One region of the Kocuria sp. CPCC 205231 genome, then DNA from elsewhere that is predicted to be linked to it. Evidence: riboswitches for the same ligand, from Rfam matches in the RefSeq annotation. Region 1 holds a riboswitch; each other region holds the start of a gene.

Region 1 (4,888 bases):
TCGACGACGCCCAGCTGCAGCCACACCGCGGCGGCGCCCACGGCGATGGCCTGGTCCACCACCGCGCCGACGCGGCGGGAGTTCACGAAGCAGTCCACCACGTCGATCGGCCCCGGGACCTCGGCGAGCGTGCGGTGGCCGGGCTCGCCGTGCACCGGCTCGCCCTTCGGGTTGACCGGGACGATCGTCATGCCGAGGTCGTCCCGGATCCGCTTCGCCACCGAGTGCGCCGGACGGGCCGTGTTGCCGGTCAACCCCACCACGGCCCACCGGCCGGGCCGTGCCATGAGGCGGTCGATGACGGCGGGGTCGTTGCGGCTCATGCCCCCAGCCTGGCACGGAACCCGTTCCCCCTCCTTCTTCCTCCGCGGGATTGCACGTGTCGGCGACCTCGCGGAGGGGGGAGGGTCAGGAGAAGAGCGGCAGGAGGTCCGCGTGCGCGCCCAGCTCCGCACGCTCCTGGGCGGTCAGCTCCGCCCGGCCGGTGCCCACGCGGGCGAAGTGCTCGTCGCTCCAGTGCTCGAGCGGTTCCCGCTCCCACAGGTCGGTGAGGACCCGGCGGACCTCGGCGAGCCCGTCCACGGCGGGACCCGGGGAGCCGTCCAGGTGCTGGATCAGGTCCAGGTGGTGGACCGTGGCCTCCACCGCGAGGGTGCTCAGCAGGTCCTCGACGCGCAGCACGTGCCCCTGGGTGCGGACCGCGCCGTCGCCGCAGTGCTGCGCGGCGTGCACGAGCGCCCGGGTGGTCTCGCGGTGGAGGGCGCGCACCGGCTCCCAGTCCAGGACCATGGACGCGGCCACGCGGGTGTGGCGCCGGGCCTCGGCGGCCCCCGCGGGATCGCCGCCCCAGTCGGTCCAGTAGGTCGCGGCGTCCCGGTCGGGGCGGGCGGTGGTGGGCGTGTGCAGCGCGACCAGCCCCCGCAGGGCGTCCATCGCGCAGTGGTGGGTGAGGTCCCGGACCGACCACCCCGGGCAGCCAGTGGCGGCCCAGGAGTCGTCGTCGCCGAGCCCGTCGAGGACCGCGCCGAACGCCGCGCAGGCGTCGCGCACCAGGTCCGCCCGGGCCGGGCTTCTGCGGCTCGTCATGGGTCCATGGTGGGGCACGGAGGGCTCCCGTGCCAGCGATGTGTCGCGATCACCACGGATGCGACGGATTTGCCAGGGAACACGCCGAGGACGTTCAATTGGTGGTGTAACCATCCGGAGCGGCTGAGAGACCTGGCTCGTCGACGTCGCAGCAACCGGCACGGATCCGTCTGATCCTCCGTGCGAGGTGCTAATGCCAGGACCGATGGAGTTGATCATGAGCACTTCCCTGCTGGGCTCTGCGCCGGCCACCGCACCGGGCACCGCGAAGCGCGCCTTCTCCGTGGCCTTCGAGCACGTCGGCAAGGCCTTCCCGTCCGGCCGCGAGACCCACCACGTCCTGCAGGACGTCGACGTCACGGCCCGGCCCGGCGAGGTCCTGGCGGTCCTGGGGCCCTCGGGGTGCGGCAAGTCCACGCTGCTGCGGGCCGCCGCGGGGCTCGACACCGCCTCGGCCGGACGGGTGCTCATCGACGGCACCCCCGTGTCCGGCATCGACCCGCGCTGCGCGGTCGCCTTCCAGGAGCCCCGCCTGCTGCCGTGGCGCTCGGTGCGCGAGAACGTCCGCCTGGGCCTGCCCCGCGGACTCCCCCGGGACGAGGGGGACGCCGTGATCGACGACCTGCTGCGCCTGGTGGGGCTCACCGCGCACGCCGGCCACCGTCCCCGCGCGGTCTCCGGCGGCATGGCCCAGCGCGCGTCCCTGGCCCGGGCCCTGGCCCGCAATCCCGGGGTCCTGCTGCTCGACGAGCCCTTCGGCGCGCTCGACGCCCTGACCCGCCTGAAGATGCAGGACCTGCTGCTCACGATCCACGCGGCCCAGCCCACCACCGTCCTGCTCGTCACCCACGACGTCGACGAGGCGCTGCAGCTCGCGGACCGGATCGTGGTCCTGGGCCGGACCGGGCCCACCGCCCCGGCCTCGATCAGCACGATCCTCGCCGTCCCCGGCGAGCGCCCCCGGGACCGGGCCTCCGAGGTCCTCGCCGAGCTGCGCGTGCAGCTCCTCGGCCACCTCGGCGTCGACACCCACCACCCCGCGACCCGCTGACGCGGCCCGCCCCCACCCCGACTCCCCTCCCCGGACCAGCGGCGGCACCCGCCCGCGCCGCCCGGCACCGTCCGTCCCCCACGAAAGGCTCCGCCATGCCCCTGCCCCAGCGCTCCGTCCGCACCGTCCCCGCACTCGCCGCCGTCCTGGCCCTCGGCCTGACCGGGTGCATGGCCGGTGAGGGCTCCGGTGAGCCGCCCGCGGAGGCCGCCGGGGACGGCACCGTCCGCGTGGACTGGGCCACCTACAACCCGCTCTCCGTGGTGATCAAGGAGAAGGGCTGGCTCGAGACCGCGTTCGCCGAGGAGGGCATCGAGGTGGAGTGGGTGCAGTCCGCCGGGTCGAACAAGGCCAACGAGGCGCTGCGTGCGGAGGCGGTGGACATCGGCTCCACCGCGGGCTCCGCGGCGCTGCTGGCCCGCAGCAACGGCACCCCGATCCGGGTGATCGACCTCTACTCGCAGCCGGAGTGGTCCGCCCTGGTCACCACCGCCGGCAGCGAGGTGCAGGAGGTCGCGGACCTCGAGGGCCGCACCGTGGCCGCGACCAAGGGCACCGACCCGTACTTCTTCCTGCTCCAGGCCCTCGACGAGGCCGGGGTGGACGCCGGGGACGTCACGATCCAGAACCTGCAGCACGCCGACGGCCGCGCCGCCCTGGAGAACGGCCAGGTGGACGCCTGGTCCGGGCTCGACCCGATCATGGCCGCCGCGGAGGAGAACGGCGCGGAGCTGTTCTACCGCAACGTCGACTTCAACACCTACGGCTTCCTCAACGCCCACGAGAGCTTCCTCGAGGAGCAGCCCGAGGCCGCCCAGACCGTGGTGGACGTCTACGCCTACGCCCGGCAGTGGGCGCAGGAGAACACGGAGGAGACCGCGCAGCTGCTCGCCGAGGCGGCCGGGATCGAGCTGTCCGTGGCCGAGAAGGTGCTCGAGCGCACCAACCTGGACATCGACCACGTGCCGGGCGACGAGCAGCTGGCGGTCCTCGAGAAGGTCGGGCCGATCTTCGTGGAGTCCGACGACGTGGCCGGCCAGGAGCAGATCGACGAGGCGCTCGGGAGCATCGTGGAGAGCTCCTACGCCGAGAACGCCGACGCCTCCCGCGCGGCCGAGCTGGTCGGGGCCGGGCAGTGACGCAGCCCCTGGCCCCCGCCGAGGAGGCGCAGCGTCTCGAGGACGCCCCCGCCGCGGCCCCCCGGCGGCGGCCGCTGCTGCGCACCGGGCTGGGCCTGCTGCTGCCCGCCGCGCTGCTGCTGCTGTGGCACGTGCTGTCCACCGCCGGGATCTTCAGCGCCGTGCAGCTGCCGGCCCCGCTCGCGGTGCTCGAGGCCGGGATCGGCCTGCTGGCCGGCGGGGACCTGTGGACCCACGTGGGCATCTCGACCCAGCGCGTGCTGATCGGCTTCCTGATCGGCGCCGGGCTCGGCCTCGTGGCCGGGTCCTTCATCGGTCTCTCCCGCTGGGGCTCCACGCTGGTGGGCCCCACGATCGGGGCGTTCCGCGCGGTGCCGTCCCTGGCGTGGGTGCCGCTGCTGCTGCTGTGGATCGGTCTCGGCGAGGACTCCAAGGTCACGCTGGTGGCCATCGGCGCGTTCTTCCCGGTCTACACCACCGTCTCCGCGGCCCTGCAGCACGTGGACCGCAATCTCATCGAGGCGGCGCGGGCGTTCGGGCTGCACGGGCTGCGCCTGCTCACCGCGGTGCAGCTGCCGGCCGTCATGCCGTCGGTCATCTCGGGGCTGCGCCTGGCCCTGGCCCAGGCGTGGCTGTTCCTCGTGGCCGCCGAGCTGCTGGGCGCCTCCATGGGCCTGGGCTGGCTGCTCACCGACTCGCAGAACAACGGCCGCACCGACCGCCTGCTCCTCGCCATCGTGCTGCTCGCGGTGCTCGGCAAGGCGACGGACGCGCTGCTGGGGGTCTTCGAGAAGTGGGCCGCCAAGAAATGGGCCTGACACGTGCGCCTGGCACAGTGGAACCGTCGTCCGTGCCGGCCGGAAAGGACAGCAGCACCGTGAGCTTCAGCTGGAGCGACCCCTCCTCCCCCACCCCCAATCCCGCCCTGGTCTCGGACGAGGCCCGGATCGCCTTCTGGGAGGCGCAGGCGTCGCGCCTCGACTGGGCGCGGCCGTGGACCACCGCGCACCGCTTCGAGGCCCCGCGGCGGCTCGGGACGGACGAGCAGGGCGGCCCCACCTGGTCGGTCCCGGAGATCGCGTGGTTCGAGGGCGGCAGGCTCAACGTGGCCCACAACTGCGTGGACCGCCACGTCGAGGCCGGCCGCGGCGCCCACGTGGCCCTGTACTTCGAGGGGGAGCCCGGGGACCGGCTGGTCTACACCTACGCCGACCTGCAGCGGGAGGTCTCCCGCGCCGCCAACGCCCTGCTCGCCCTGGGCGTGGAGCAGGGCGACCGGGTGGTGATCTACCTCCCCGTCATCCCGGAGACCGTCATCATCACGCTGGCCTGCGCCCGCATCGGCGCGGTGCACTCCCTGGTCTTCGGCGGGTTCTCCGCCGAGGCGCTGCGCTTCCGCGTCGAGGACACCGGCGCCAAGGTCCTCGTGACCACGGACGGGCAGCACCGGCGCGGCGCCGTGGTGCCTGTGAAGGCCGTGGCCGACGAGGCCTGCAGCGGTGACAACGCGGTCGAGCACGTCGTCGTCGTGCGCCGCACCTCCCGGCCCGGGCGCACGGACCTGCCGCGGGGCACCCGGGGGACGCACTCCAAGGAGGAGGACGCGGTCCCG
Region 2 (4,888 bases), on a different contig from region 1:
GTGCGCCCGGGGTCAGCCGCGGGTGCCGTGCTGGACGATCAGCGGCCGGCCGGCGGGCTGCGCCACCCGCTCGCGCGCCGTCCGGGCCGCCGCCACGAGGTGCTCCAGCGACGCCCTCGTCTCCTCGTAGCCGCGGGTCTTCAGGCCGCAGTCCGGGTTGACCCACAGGGTCCGCGCCGGGACGTGCTCGAGGGCCCGCTCGAGCAGCTGCTCGATCTCCTCCTGGGAGGGCACGCGCGGGGAGTGGATGTCCCACACGCCCGGCCCGATGCCCCGGGAGAAGCCGGCGGCCTCGAGGTCGGTCAGCACCTCCATCCGGGACCGGGCCGCCTCGATGCTCGTGACGTCGGCGTCCAGGCCGTCGATCGCCCCCACCACCTCGCCGAACTCCGAGTAGCACAGGTGGGTGTGGATCTGGGTCTCGTCCCGCACCCCCGAGGTGGCCAGGCGGAACGCGTCCACCGACCAGCCGAGGTAGGCGGGCTGGTCCGCGCGGCGCAGCGGCAGCAGCTCCCGCAGCGCCGGCTCGTCCACCTGGATGATCCCGATCCCGGCGGCCTCGAGGTCCGCGACCTCGTCCCGCAGCGCGAGCGCCACCTGGTTCGCCGTCTCGCCGAGCGGCTGGTCGTCGCGCACGAAGGACCACGCGAGGATCGTCACCGGGCCAGTCAGCATGCCCTTGACCGGCTTGTCGGTGAGGGACTGGGCGTGGCCGATCCACGGCACCGTGAACGCCTCGCCGCGCAGGCCCGGACCCTCCCGGCTGACGTCGCCCCACAGGATCGACGGGCGGGTGCAGCGGGAGCCGTAGGACTGGACCCAGCCGTGGACGGTGGTCGCGAAGCCGTCGAGGTGCTCGGCGAAGTACTGGACCATGTCGTTGCGCTCCGGCTCGCCGTGCACCAGCACGTCCAGGCCCAGCTCCTCCTGCAGCCGCACGACCCGCTCGATCTCCTCCCGCAGGAAGGCGTCGTACTGCGCGTCCGTCAGGGCGCCGGCGCGGTGCCGGGCGCGGGCGGCACGGACCTCGGCGGTCTGGGGGAAGGATCCGATCGTGGTGGTGGGCAGCGGGGGCAGGGGGCCGGAGGCCGTGAAGGCCCGGCCGTCCTGGGCGCTCCGGCGGACCTCCGCGGCAGACCGTCCGATGTCCGCGGCGGTCAGCGACCCGGCGCGCTCGCGCACGGCCGCGTCCCGGACCCCTGCGGCGTCCTGCCGGGTGCGGCGGGCCTCGGCGGCCTCGGCCAGCTCCGGCGCGACCGCCTCCGTCCCGGCGGCGAGACCGCGGGCCAGGGTGACGATCTCGCCGACCTTCTGGTCGGCGAAGGCGAGCCAGCTCCGCAGCTGCGGGTCCAGCCGGGTCTCCTCGGCCACGTCGTGCGGGACGTGGAACAGGGACGTGGAGGAGGCCACGGACACCTGGGCGCCCCCGCGGGCCAGCTCCGCGAGCTGGTCGAGCCGGCCGGCCAGGTCGGCCCGCCACACGTTGTGCCCGTCCACGGCGCCGGCCACGAGCACGGCGGAGTCCTCGCCCCGGAAGAGCTCCAGCTCCTCGGCGGTGGGGGCGGCGCCCTTGACGAGGTCGAGGTGCAGGGCCTCCACCCCGGAGCAGGCCAGCGGGTGCAGCAGCGGCCCGGGGGAGCCGTAGGACGTGGTGACGAACAGCTGCGGGCGCCCGGTCACGGCGGTCAGGCCCGTGTAGGCGTCCCACACGGACGAGGCGAGCTGCTCGCCGGGGACGTCCTGGTCCGCCACGAGGGCCGGCTCCTCCAGCTGCACCCAGTCCGCGCCGGCGGCGGCGAGCTCCTGGAGCAGCCGCGCGTACACGGGCAGCAGCTCGGGGAGCCGCTGCAGCGGGTCGAAGCCCGCGGGGGCGTCGTCGTCGGCCTTGGCGAGGAGGAGGAAGGACACCGGGCCCACGAGGACCGGGCGGACGGTGAAGCCGTGTGCGGCGGCGCGGCGGACGTCGGCCACGAGCCGGTCGGCGGTGGCGCGGAGCGGGGTCTCCGGGCCGATCTCGGGCACGAGGTAGTGGTAGTTGGTGTCGAACCACTTGGTCAGCTCGAGGGGAGCGCGCCCGGCGTCGCCGCGGGCCAGCACGAAGCTCGCGTCGAGGCCGAGCCGGCCCTCGGCGTCGGCGAGATCGGCGAAGCGGGCCGGCACCGCCCCGAGGGCCACGGTGGTGTCCAGGACCTGGTCGTAGAGGGGGAACGCCGCGGGCAGGGACGAGTCCCGGGCGCCGAGGCCCAGCTCCACGAGCCGGCGGTGGGTCGCCAGCTGCAGGTCGGCGGCCGCAGACTCGAGCTCCTCGCGGGTCGAGCGCCCGGCCCAGTAGGCCTCCAGGGCCTTCTTCAGCTCGCGGCGGCGGCCGATCCGGGGGTAGCCGGTGATGGTGGCGGCGGGGAACGGGACAGTGGTCATGGTGGTCTCCTGAAGGGGTGTCGAGGGGTCGTGCGGAACGGTGGGTGGGCGCGTGCTCAGGCGGGGAGCAGAAGGTCCTCGAGCGCGACGGGCACGTGCGGGACGCGCGGGAGGTCCACGTGCTCCAGCAGGTCGAGCGCGGCCCCGTGCTCGTTGAAGGTGTAGAGGTGCAGCCCGGGGGCGCCGGCGTCCAGGGCGGCGCGGGCCAGCCGCGCCGCGAAGGCCACGCCGGCGCGGTGCCGCTCGGCAGGACCGGGCGCGTCCTCCAGCGCGGCGGCCAGGCCCGGGTGGGGCGCCAGGCCCGCCAGCCGGCACAGCGTCCGGAGCCGCCGCGGGTCGGTGACCGGCATGATCCCCGGGACGATCGGGATCGTCACCCCGGCCGCCCGCGCCGCCGCGACCAGGCGCTCGTAGCGCTGCGGGCGGAAGTAGACCTGCGTGATCGCGAAGTCCGCCCCGGAGCGCTGCTTGGCCAGCAGCACCTCGACGTCGTGCCGGAAGGACGGCGACTCCGGGTGCCGGGTCGGGTAGGCGGCCACGCCCACGGCGAGCCGGCCGGCCGCCAGGGCCGCGGTGTGGCGCTGCTCGACCTCGCGCACGAGCTCCACGAGCTCGCCGGCGTGCCGCAGCTCGCCCGGCTCGGCCCCCGGGTCGAGGTCGCCGCGCAGGGCCAGGACGCCCCGGACGCCGCGGCGGACCAGTGCGGCCACGGTCTGCTCCAGCTCGGCCCGAGTGCTGCCGACGCACGTCAGGTGGGCCAGGGGCCGCAGGCTCGTGCGCGCCAGGAGGTGGTCGAGCAGGGCGAGCGAGCTGTCCCGGCGCTGCTCGTCCCCGCTGTACGTCACCGAGACGTGGTCGGGACGGGTGGGCTCGAGCTCCTCGATGGTCCGCAGCAGCGTGTCGGCGCTCGCCGCGCTGCGCGGCGGATAGAGCTCGTAGGACAGGGACGGCGGCGCCGGCCGGGCGGTCGGGCGTGGTGTCACGTTCTTCCTCCAAGGGTCACCCCGAGGGAGGGCAGCAGCCGTCCCGGAGTGGACCCGGGAGGCTGCGACAGCTCCATCGGTCCTGGCGGGAGCACCGTTCCGCGCACCCCGTGGCGGGGGCGCGGATGGTTGCTGCGGCGTCGACGAGCCAGGTCTCTCGGCCGCTCTGGATAGATGCAGGACCCATTCCAGCGGCTGCCCCGCCGCGCTGCCAAGTGCGGGCGCCCAGAAGACGCCGGTGCGCCGACTGTGACGACCGCGGCGTCACAGGACGCAACACCGACGCGCGACGACGCACCGGCGACGACGCACCGGCGGCGAGGCCCATGAGGAGCGCAGGTCCGGGGCCGTCACGATCCGGTCTCGGGTCTTGCCGGGCCGGGGCGGGCGGCCTAGTCTTTGACAACCAACAGGTTGATCAAGGAATCAGTTGACAAACACCGTGGATCCCGGCGACGACGAGCTCGACAGGGCCTTCCTGGCCCTGGCCGACCCGGTCCGCCGCCGCATCGTCGCCCGGCTCAGCCGCGGACCGGCCACGGTCACCGAACTGGCGGAACCCTTCGCGATCTCCCTCCAGGCGGTCTCGAAGCACATCCAGGTCCTCGAGCAGGCGCAGCTCGTCACGCGCACCCGTGACGCCCAGCGCCGGCCCGTCCACCTGGACCCCGCACGGCTCGAGGCGCTCACCGCGTGGATCGACCGGTACCGGCTGGTCCGGGAGGAGCAGTTCCGCCGCCTCGACGCCGTGCTCGACACCCGAGCCGCGGACCGCGGCCAGCACACCCAGGACTGAACCATGGGACACGCACTGCACCTGACCGTCCCCGACGGCCTGCCCTTCATCGACTTCGAGCGCGAGTTCGACCACCCCGTGGCCGACGTCTTCCGCGCCCACGCCGACCCCGAGCTGTTCCGGCAGTGGATCGGGCCGCGCGGGCTGCGGACCCGGATCGACGGCTTCGAGTTCCGCCCCGGCGGCGCCTACCGGTTCGTCCAGCGCGGCGAGGACAGCACCGAGGAGTACGCCTTCCGCGGCGTCTTCCACACGGTGCGCGAGAACGAGCTCGTGGTCCAGACCTTCGAGTACGAGGACTGGCCCGACGCCGTGGACCTGGAGTACCTGCATTTCGAGGACCTGGGCGACGGCCGGTGCCGGCTGCGCGGGCACACCGTCCACGCGTCCCAGGAGGCCCGCGACGGGATGGTCGGATCCGGCATGGAGAAGGGCGTGGCCGAGGGCTACGAGCGGCTCGAGGAGCTGCTGGGCGGGCGGACCGCGCAGGGCGGGGTCTGACCGTGGACTGGACGCTCGAGGTGGTGCTGGTGCCGGTGCGCGACGTCGACCGGGCCGTGGAGTTCTACCGGGACCAGGTCGGCTTCCACCTCGACCACCACACCACCACCGAGCAGATGGACATCGCCCAGCTGACCCCGCCCGGGTCCGGCTGCTCGATCGTGGTGGGCAACCTCCCCGCCCACCGGGA
Region 3 (4,888 bases), on a different contig from region 1:
CGGCCAGCGGGGTGTCGAAGCACCGGGTGCGGCCGAAGCGCTTCGTCAGCCCGTCGGTGATGCGGAAGACGCCGCCGAGGGTGCCGACGTCCTCGCCGAAGACGACGACGGCGGGGTCGGCGGCCAGCGCGTCGGCCAGGGCGGTGTTGAGCGCCTGGGCGAAGGTGGCGGGCTTGACCGCCGGGGCCTCGCCGGCCGGGGCGGGGGCGTGCAGGGTGCTCACTGTCCGGTCTCCTCTCGGGCGAGCTCGGCGGTCAGGAACTGCTCCTGCTCGGCGAGCTGCGGGGTCTGCTCGGTGTAGACGTGGCGGAACAGCTCGAGCGGGTCGATCTCCACGTCGGCGTTCATGCCGTCGCGCAGGGCCGAGGCGACGTCCTCGGCGGCGGCGGCGATGCGCTGCTCCGCCGCGTCGTCGAGCACGCCCTCGGCGCCGAGGTAGGCGCGCATCCGGGTCACCGGGTCCTTGGCGATCCACTCCTGCACCTCGGCGTCGTCCCGGTAGCGGGTGGCGTCGTCGGCGTTGGTGTGCGCCTGCATGCGGTAGGTGTGCGCCTCCACGAGGAGGGGCTCGGACTCGGAGCGGGCCAGGTCCACGGCGCGCCGCAGGGTGGCGAGCAGCGCCACAAGGTCGTTGCCGTCCACGCGCTCGCCGGCCATGCCGTAGCCGACCGCCTTGTGGGCGAGGCTCGGGGCCGCGGACTGCTGGGACAGGGGCACGGAGATCGCGTAGCCGTTGTTCTGCACGAAGAACACGACCGGCAGCTTGAACACGGCCGCGAAGTTCAGGGCCTCGTGGAAGTCGCCCTCGCTGGTGGCGCCGTCCCCGCACATCGCCAGGACCACGGTGTCCTCGCCGCGCAGCTTGGCGGCGTGGGCCACGCCCACCGCGTGCAGCAGCTGGGTGGTGAGCGGGGTCGACTGGATGCCCACGTGGTGCTCGTGCGGGTCGTAGCCGCTGTGCCACTCGCCGCGGAAGATCGCCATGACCTGCATCGGGTCCACGCCCTTGGTCATGACCGCCACGGTGTCCCGGTAGGTGGGGAACAGCCAGTCGCCCTCCTCGAGGCACAGGGCGGCCGCCACCTGGCAGGCCTCCTGGCCGTGGCTGGACGGGTAGACGGCCATCCGGCCCTGGCGGACCAGCGCGGAGTTCTGGTCGTTGACCCGCCGCCCGACCACCAGCTTCTCGTAGGCGCCCAGCAGGACGTCCGGGGCCGGCAGCGGGTACTCGTGGCCGGGGCCGGTGCCCTGCTCCTCGGGGGCGAGCAGCCGCCCGCTCGGGTCGACCATGCGGATCTCGCCGCGGGCCGGGAGCATGTACTGCTCCGGTGTGATGCCGAAGCTCTGGGAGGCCCGGAGGATCGGGTCCTCGGGGGTCTCGACGGTCTGGCTCATGGTGTCCCCTCGGTCGGTCCCCGGTGCGGCCGCGGTCCGGGGAGGGCAGGAAGGTGGTGCGGCTCTGTCTCCCCAGTATGGGAACCGGGCATGGTTCGTATCCACAGAGCGGGGAAAATGCAGAAGTCTGAGACGGACAGTGCACCGCGCGTGGACGAAATGTTCTAGTGTGGCGTGGAGCACACGCATTCGTCCGACACGTTCCGGGCCCCGCGCCCGACCCGCCCCGAAGGAGCCCGCCGTGCCCTCGACCCCCGTGCCGCTGGACGAGACCGACCGGAAGATCCTCGCGGAGCTGTCCCGGGAAGCGAGGCAGTCCGTGACGGCGATCGCCGCGGCCGTGCACGTCTCCCGCGCCCACGCCTACGCCCGGATCAACCGGCTCCGGGACGAGGGGGTGATCCTGCGCTTCAGCACCGTGATCGACCCGGTCCGGGCGGGCCTGCAGGCCTCCGCGTACGTGACGCTCAAGCTCCAGCAGAACACCTGGCGGGAGCTGTGCGCCCAGCTCCAGGCGATCCCCGCCGTGCACCACATCGCCCTGGTGGGCGGGAACTTCGACGTCATGCTCCTCGTGCGGGCCGTGGACACCGTGCACCTGCGGCAGGTGATCTTCGAGCACGTCCAGCAGCTGCCCGGCGTGGTGGACACCCAGACGTTCCTGATCTTCGAGGACATCGACACCCGGGCCTGACGCGCCGGCCCCGCGCCGGGCCCGGCGCGCACGGCCGGCGTCACGAACCGTCACGGTCGTCATCTTCCGACGCGGAGGGACACCCACTACCTCTGCGCATAGTGTTGTTCCAGCTTCACGAGACGTGACCGCCAAGCTCCGACTTGGTCACGCACCAACCCCATGCTCATTGGGTGGTTCGGATGAGGAAGCGGCCTGCATCTTCCGCGGCGTGCCCACCGGGCCCGCGCGGATGACCGGTGCGGGTAAGAGCAAGGCACAGGAGCAGCGCCATGTCCATCCCCGTGACCGACCACGACCTCGCGACCCGGCAGATCCACGCCGGCACCCACGACCAGGTCGTCCAGCGCACCCTGACGGTGCCGATCTACCAGACCGCGGCCTTCGAGTTCCCGGACTACGAGGCGGCCCGGCAGATGTTCGCCCAGACCCGGGCAGGCTTCACCTACACGCGCACCGGCAACCCCACGGTGGCCGTGCTCGAGCAGCGGATCAGCGACCTCGAGGGCGGCGCGGGCGCCGTGGCGACCGGCTCGGGCCAGTCCGCCGTGGCCGTGGCGCTGCTGGCCCTGCTCGGCCAGGGCGCCGGGAAGCATCTCGTGGCCTCCGAGAAGCTCTACGGGGGCACGGTGGACCTGCTCACCGACTCCTTCGCTGACTACGGCATCGAGGTCTCCTTCGTGGACCCCACCGCCCCGGGGGCGTGGGCCGCGGCCGTGCGCCCCGACACCCGCGCGTTCCTGCTCGAGTCCATCGGCAACCCGCTGGCCACCCTCCCGGACCTGCCCGGGATCGCCGACGTCGCCCGGACCGCCGGCGTGCCCGTCGTCGTCGACAACACCCTCGCGTCCCCGGCCCTGTACCGGCCGCTGGAGAAGGGCGCGGACATCGTGGTGCACTCGGCCACCAAGTTCCTGGGCGGGCACGGCAACGCGCTCGCCGGGGCGGTCGTGGACGGCGGGACCTTCGACTGGTCCGCCCGGCCGGACAAGTGGCCGCAGTTCACCCAGGCCCGCGCCCGCTGGGGCGGACTCAGCCTCGTCGACAAGTGCGCCGCCGCCAGCCCCTACCTGCACCTGGTCCGGGCGAAGTACGTGCACGACCTCGGCACCACGCTCTCCCCGTTCAACGCCAGCCAGATCCTGCAGGGCACCGAGACCCTCGACCTGCGCGTGGCCCGCCACACGGCCTCGGCGCTGGCGGTGGCCGAGTTCCTGGCCGGGCACCCCGCCGTCGCCCGCGTCCACCACCCCGGCGTGCCCGGGGACCCCGGCGCCGGGATCGCGGCCCGGGACTTCCCGCGCGGGACCGGCTCCGTGTTCTCCTTCGACCTCGCCGCCCCGGACGGCGCCGTGGGCCCGTTCATCGACGCGCTCCGGCTGTTCAAGCTGGTCGCCAACATCGGGGACACCCGCAGCCTCGTGGCCCACCCGGCGGCCATGACCCACTGCCGCCTGACCCCCGAGCAGCGCCGGGCCGGCGGGATCGCCGAGACCACGATCCGGCTCTCGATCGGCCTCGAGTCCCCCCAGGACCTCGTGGCCGACCTCGGCCAGGCCCTCGACACCGTCGTCACCGCCGTCCAGACCACCCGGAAGTGAGCCCCGCCATGACGTCCCCCACCGAGACCCGCACCCGCCACCGGGGCTTCACGACCACCGCCGTCCACGCCGGCCAGGAGCCCGACCCGCTGACCGGGGCGGTCATCCCGCCGATCTACCAGACCTCCACGTTCGCCCAGGACGGGATCAACGTGCTGCGCGCCGGGCACGAGTACAGCCGCGGCTCCAACCCCACCCGCAGCGGCTTCGAGGAGCAGCTCGCGGCCCTGGAGCGCGGCGAGCGGGGGTTCGCGTTCGCCTCGGGGATCGCGGCAGAGGACGCCCTGCTGCGCGCCGTGCTGCGCCCGGGCGACCACATCGTGCTCGGCGCCGACGGCTACGGCGGCACCAACCGGCTGATCACCCGGGTCCTCGCCCCGTGGGACATCGGGCACACGCCCGTGGAGATCACGGACCTCGACGCCGTCCGGGCGGCCGTGCGCCCCGGCGCCACGAAGGTGCTGTGGCTCGAGACGCCGTCCAACCCGCTGCTCGGCATCGCCGACGTCGCGGCGTGGGCGCAGCTGGCCCGGGACGCCGGGGCGCTGCTCGTCGTCGACAACACCTTCGCGTCCCCGTACCTGCAGACCCCCCTCGAGCTCGGCGCGCACGCCGTGGTGCACTCCACCACGAAGTACATCGGGGGGCACTCGGACGTGCTCGGCGGCGCCGTGGTCGTGGGCACGGCCCAGTGGCGCGGGGCCCCGCTCGCCGAGGCGGTCGGCTTCCAGCAGTTCGCCGCCGGCGCCGTGGCGGGCCCCCAGGACAGCTACCTGGCCGCCCGCGGGCTCAAGACCCTGAGCCTGCGGATGGAGCGCCACCAGGACAACGCGCAGCGGATCGCCGAGTGGCTCCTGGAGCGCCCCGAGGTCGCGCAGGTGCTCTACCCCGGGCTGCCCGGGCACCCCGGCCACGCGCTCGCCGCCGCGCAGATGCGCGGGTTCGGCGGCATGGTCTCCTTCCGGCTGACCGGCGGGGAGGCCGCGGCCCGGGCGGTGGCGGAGGGCACCCGGCTGTACTCGCTGTCGGTGAGCCTGGGCGGGGTGGAGTCCCTGATCTGCTACCCCTCGGAGATGACGCACGCCTCCGTGAAGGGCACTGCGCTGGCCGTGCCCGTGGACCTGGTGCGGCTCTCGGTGGGCATCGAGGACGTCGAGGACCAGTTGGAGGACCTCGAGCGCGCGCTCACCGCCTGACC
Region 4 (4,888 bases), on a different contig from region 1:
TCCCACGTCCGTGAGCCGCCCGAGCCCCAGCGAGCCGTGCGCGAGCCAGCTCAGCAGCATCACCAGCACGCCGGCGACGGCGCCCACGAAGACCCCGGTCAGCAGCGTCGAGAGCGGGTACGTGATCCAGCGCGCGGGCAGCCGCAGCGCCATCCAGTCGTCCAGGTGGTTCTCCCCCTCGCGCAGGAACCACCAGCCGGCGAGGACGCCGGCCAGGACCGGCAGCACGACCACCACGAGCGCCCAGGCTGGGAGCTCGGCGGGCGGCAGCGCGGCGAGCGCCGGGAGCAGCGGCACAGGCCCGGCCTCGGTGCCCAGCGGAGAGGCGTGCGTGCCGGAACCGAGCTCGAAGCCCGCGCCCGTGGCCCAGGCCAGGGCGTAGACCGCGAGGTTGGGCAGGTAGCCGAGCTGGAGTCCCGTCAGCGCGGTGTCCCCCGGCACGCCGGTGCCCAGCCGCTGGTAGACGCCCACCACGTCGTTCCAGTTCCAGAACAGGGCGGCGGCCAGCAGGGCGGCCCCGGCCCCGACCCCGGCCACGGCCGCGACGAAGCCGGCGCGCAGCACCGCCCACACGTAGGACCCGGCCCAGCGGGAGTACTGGCTCGTGCGCTCGACCCACGCGGCGGCGTTGACGCCGATCAGTCCCGGCAGCGACCGGGAGGCCCGGTACGCGCCCACGAAGCCGCCCAGGGCCACGGGGACGAGCGGGAAGACGGCGGCCGCGGCCGGGCTCGCCGAGACCTCCCCTCCGGTGAAGAGCAGCGCGGCGGCGGCGCCGAACGCGGAGTAGGCGGCCAGGCCGCTGAGGTACGGCTGCCAGAACTGGCCCTCCCAGCAGGCGCGGGCCAGCCGTCTCCCGGCGTGCCAGGAGAGGGCGAACGGCACCAGGGTGAGCCCGAGCGGGACGAGGTTGAGCGTCCCGGTGGTCGCGGGCAGTCCTGCGCCCGGGTCCAGGGCCACCTGGAGCGGGGTGAGGTGGGCGAGCAGCCACACGTGACCGGAGAGCACGAACCCTCCGGTCAGGCCGAGGGTGTCGAAGCCGTCGGCGAGCCACACCATGAGGACGGTCAGCAGGACCAGCAGGTAGGACACCACGGCCACGGAGCCGAGTTCCAGCACGCCCTGCAGCCACAGCGGCATGGGCACACCCCGGCGGTCCGGGCGTGCAGCGGGGGAGGACAGGCCTTGGGAGTTCATCACCGACCATCCTCCCACGCCCGGGCGGCACCCCGGCCGAGGCTTCACGGCGCCTTCACCGGCGGGCCACGCCCCGCTCGCCGTCCGGTCGCCCGGCCCCGGCAGGCTCGGGAGCATGAGAGTCGCCGTGGTCGCCGAGCAGTTCCTCCCCCACCTCAACGGAGTCACCCACTCGGTGCTGCGGGTCGTCGAGCAGCTGGTCGCCGGCGGGCACGACGTCGTGGTCGTGGCGCCCTCCTACGACCCCGCGCCGCTCGGGCGCCCGGCGGAGCAGGTCGTCGAGGACCTCGACGGGGTGCCGGTGCACCGGCTGCCCGCCGTTCCGCTCACCGGCTACCCCGCCGTGCGGGTGGCCGGCGGGACCGTGGCCCGGGTGCGGCGGCAGCTGGAGCGCTTCCGGCCGGACGTGGTCCACGTGGCCTCCCCGTTCGTGCTGGGCCGCCGGGCGATCCTGGCGGCCCAGCAGCTCGGGGTGCCGTGCGTGGCGGTCTACCAGACCGACGTGCCCGGCTACGCGGCCAAGTACGGGGCCCCGTTCCTCGAGCAGCTCCTGTGGGGGCACGTGCGCTCCATGCACAACCTCGCCACGCTCACGCTCGCGCCGTCCACCGCGGCGGTCCGGCAGCTCACCGAGCACGGCGTCCAGGACGTGCACCTGTGGCGGCGCGGGGTGGACACCACCCGCTTCTCCCCCCGGCACCGGGACGAGCGGTGGCGGGAGGAGGTCGGCGGCGGCCGGCGGATCGTCGGCTACGTGGGCCGGATCGCCCCGGAGAAGCAGGTCGAGGACCTCTCCGCGGTCGCGGACCTGCCCGGCACCCGCCTGGTGGTCGTGGGCTCGGGCCCGGAGGAGGACGCCCTGCGCCGCCGGCTCCCGCAGGCCCACTTCACCGGGCGCCGCAGCGGTGCCGACCTGGCGCGCATCATGGCGTCCTTCGACGTGTTCGTCCACCCCGGCGAGTTCGAGACGTTCTGCCAGACGATCCAGGAGGCCATGGCCTCGGGGGTGCCGGTGGTCGCGACCGGCCGGGGCGGTCCCCTCGACCTCGTGGACCGGTCCCGCACCGGCTGGCTCTATCCCCCGGGCGACCTCGGGGCGCTGCGCGGGCACGTGGCGGATCTCCTGGGCGACGAGGCGAAGCGGGCCGCGTTCGGCGTCGCGGCGCACGCGGCGGTCCAGGGCCGGACGTGGGACGTGCTGGTCGGGCAGCTGCTCGAGCACTACGAGCGCGCCGTGGCGCTCTCGGCGCAGGGGCAGGGGCGCAGCCGCCGGCACCGCCGGGCCGTCTGAGGGCTACCGGCGGGCGGGGGACGCGTCCAGCACGGGCGCCCCGGTGCCGGCGTACCGCCCCGGCTCCGCGGTCAGCACGGTCAGCCCGTGGACCAGGGCCGTGGCCGCGGTGAGCCCGGCGAGCGGATCGGCCGCCCCCGTCGCGGCCAGCGCTCCCCACGCCCGGGCCACGGCGGCGTCCGCGGGGAGGACCCGGCCCGGGAAGCGCAGCTCGAGCTGCTCCGCCCACAGCGTCTCGTCGGGCCGCTCGGCGAGCAGCTCCCCGAGCACCGTGGCGGGCAGGAACAGCCGCCGGTGTCCGTGCCGGCGCAGGACCTCGGCCAGCTCGGGGCAGCGCTCCGGGGTGCGCACCCCCAGCAGCACGGAACGGTCCAGGAGGAGGTCCACGGCGGCGGGCCTCAGGCCGCGGCGGCGAGCTCCCCGCGGGCCGGAGCCAGCAGGAAGTCCACGAACTCGGTGCGGACCTGCACCACGCGGGCGTAGTCCTCGACGCTCATGGCGGAGACGCTGATCGCCGGGACGCTCGGCGCGGGGTCGCGGCGGGTCCCGACCCCGGTGGCCGGGACGGCGTGGGAGGGCTGGGGGAACGCGCCCGTGCGGGCGGCGGAGTTGCGGGGGTCGGACATGACCGGGATCCTTCGTGCGCTCTTGCTCGCACCGGGTACCGCTGCTGCGGCGATGCGAGCCGCTTCGTCATCCGAACCACCCGTGAACATGGGGTTGGTGCCCGGTCAAGTCGGAGCTTGCCGACCGGGTCTCTTGAAGCTCTCCCCATTGAACCACATCGGCCGAACCGTGTCCGCGTGCGGCGACCCGGCCGGATCCGGTGCCCCCTCCTGTGCACAGGCCTTCCCCGGGGTGTCACCGCCCGGACATCTCGACGACACATCGTTGCGCTGGAATGGGTCCCGTAGTACCGGGGACGGCGCAGGCGACGGCCCCGCGCATTACGTTTCAGTGACACAACTCACGACTCGCTTGTCGAGGTGTCGGTGCCGCGGGGTAGCCTGAACCTGCTTCTCGAGATGCGGCGTCCACGCCCTCGGCCGGAGATCGACGATCCCCGGCGGAACCGTGGAGGGGCTCCGACCCGCTGCGCGCCAACCCGATGTTCCCGGGTGGATCGGATGACGAAGCGGCGGGCAACGCCATCGGATGCCTGCAAGAACGTCAGGAGAAAACATGACCATGTCCGAAGAAAGAACAGCCATCACCACCGACCAGCGCGAGGAGTGGATCGACGTGACCGTCACCGCCCTCCCCGATCTCCACCTCGTCCGTCTCACGTCGACCGACGGGGACGTGCAGGAGTACCTGAGCCCCGAGGCCGACGACCTGGCCGCCGCGGCGGAGCACACGGAGGGTACGGCGCAATGGTGCGCCAAGTACCGCCAGCTCCTCGTTCCCGGAGCCCTCGCGGCGACCGGACGGCACCCGTTCTTCAAGCTCCACCCCTCGTCCCTCCCGCTGTCGGCATAGCCGGCGGACAGGAGCGCACGGAGGCCGCAGCCCGTCGGGCTGCGGCCTCCGTCGTGCGGGAGGACGGTGACGTCCGGAGCGCCGGTGGGACCCGCGGGGTGCTCACTCGAGGCCGTAGTCCCCCGCCGAGCCCCACCCGCCGCCGGCCTCGTCGGCGGAGCCGTCGAATCCCCACTCGGAGGCCTCGACCTCGAACGGCACGGAGACGTCCAGCTCGGCGTCGGAGACCCGGTTCACCACGAAGGGGTCCTCCGGCTCCTCCGCGGCGGGGAGCGGATCGGGAACGGTCACGGCGCTTCCTCCCGGTGCTGCTCGGCGGGTACGACGACAGAACCGCCGCCGGGCGCAGCCCGACGACGGTTCTGGAGGATCAACGGGCCGGAGCCCGCGGAAGATCCTTAGGAGATGACGTTGATGTTCGCAGCCTGGGGGCCCTTGGGGCCGTCCTGGGTCTCGAACTCGACGCGGTCGTTCTCGTTCAGCGAGCGGAAGCCGTTCGAGTTGATCGCGGAGAAGTGGGCGAAGACGTCCTTGGAGCCGTCCTCGGGGGTGATGAAGCCAAAGCCCTTGTCAGCGTTGAACCACTTGACGATACCGGTAGTCATGGGAGACCTGATCCTTCATGAGATGAACGTTTCCCGACGTTCGAGAAACAAAACAGTTGTGATGCATGGAAAACGTCTTCTCAGAAAAACTGCTGCACCCGAGTGGGCCGAACTGCTTGAAAGACAAAAACGAACCTCAACAACTGCGGACTACTCTACACGAGATCCGGCGCCGCACCACCCGGGACGGGGCGCCGGACCCGGCCCGGCACCGGGGACCGCTCAGACCGGCGGGGCGCCGAGCTCGATGAGGAGCACTCCGCCGGCGATGAGGGCCACCCCGGCCGCCGTCACCCAGGTGAACGGCTCGCGGAAC

The links. A riboswitch is a leader RNA that binds a small molecule or an ion and turns the genes downstream of it on or off. The one in region 1 is predicted to bind S-adenosylmethionine.
Region 2: it holds a riboswitch for S-adenosylmethionine, as region 1 does, so the genes downstream of both, RF640_RS07200 (methylenetetrahydrofolate reductase) here and RF640_RS08650 (ABC transporter ATP-binding protein) in region 1, are expected to answer to the same signal.
Region 3: it holds a riboswitch for S-adenosylmethionine, as region 1 does, so the genes downstream of both, RF640_RS15185 (O-acetylhomoserine aminocarboxypropyltransferase/cysteine synthase family protein) here and RF640_RS08650 (ABC transporter ATP-binding protein) in region 1, are expected to answer to the same signal.
Region 4: it holds a riboswitch for S-adenosylmethionine, as region 1 does, so the genes downstream of both, RF640_RS11080 (hypothetical protein) here and RF640_RS08650 (ABC transporter ATP-binding protein) in region 1, are expected to answer to the same signal.

Annotation. Positions count from the first base shown of each region.
Region 1 is NZ_JAVKPP010000006.1:254,143-259,030, forward strand. Features, by position in the region: gene RF640_RS08640 (CoA-binding protein) at 1-323, opposite strand, end outside; gene RF640_RS08645 (maleylpyruvate isomerase N-terminal domain-containing protein) at 409-1,086, opposite strand; SAM riboswitch class I at 1,194-1,298, shown strand; gene RF640_RS08650 (ABC transporter ATP-binding protein) at 1,304-2,137, shown strand; gene RF640_RS08655 (aliphatic sulfonate ABC transporter substrate-binding protein) at 2,233-3,276, shown strand; gene RF640_RS08660 (ABC transporter permease) at 3,273-4,094, shown strand; gene RF640_RS08665 (AMP-binding protein) at 4,154-4,888, shown strand, end outside.
Region 2 is NZ_JAVKPP010000005.1:229,666-234,553, forward strand. Features, by position in the region: gene metE (5-methyltetrahydropteroyltriglutamate--homocysteine S-methyltransferase) at 13-2,418, opposite strand; gene RF640_RS07200 (methylenetetrahydrofolate reductase) at 2,475-3,401, opposite strand; SAM riboswitch class I at 3,472-3,578, opposite strand; gene RF640_RS07205 (helix-turn-helix transcriptional regulator) at 3,844-4,197, shown strand; gene RF640_RS07210 (SRPBCC family protein) at 4,201-4,698, shown strand; gene RF640_RS07215 (VOC family protein) at 4,701-4,888, shown strand, end outside.
Region 3 is NZ_JAVKPP010000015.1:71,166-76,053, forward strand. Features, by position in the region: gene RF640_RS15170 (alpha-ketoacid dehydrogenase subunit beta) at 1-214, opposite strand, end outside; gene RF640_RS15175 (thiamine pyrophosphate-dependent enzyme) at 220-1,395, opposite strand; gene RF640_RS15180 (Lrp/AsnC family transcriptional regulator) at 1,637-2,089, shown strand; SAM riboswitch class IV at 2,203-2,324, shown strand; gene RF640_RS15185 (O-acetylhomoserine aminocarboxypropyltransferase/cysteine synthase family protein) at 2,362-3,690, shown strand; gene RF640_RS15190 (cystathionine gamma-synthase) at 3,699-4,886, shown strand.
Region 4 is NZ_JAVKPP010000009.1:55,455-60,342, forward strand. Features, by position in the region: gene RF640_RS11065 (DUF6350 family protein) at 1-1,197, opposite strand, end outside; gene RF640_RS11070 (glycosyltransferase family 1 protein) at 1,313-2,488, shown strand; gene RF640_RS11075 (PIN domain-containing protein) at 2,492-2,875, opposite strand; gene RF640_RS11080 (hypothetical protein) at 2,887-3,114, opposite strand; SAM riboswitch class IV at 3,128-3,253, opposite strand; gene RF640_RS11085 (hypothetical protein) at 3,671-3,967, shown strand; gene RF640_RS11090 (hypothetical protein) at 4,070-4,258, opposite strand; gene RF640_RS11095 (cold-shock protein) at 4,366-4,572, opposite strand; gene RF640_RS11100 (multidrug efflux SMR transporter) at 4,795-4,888, opposite strand, start outside.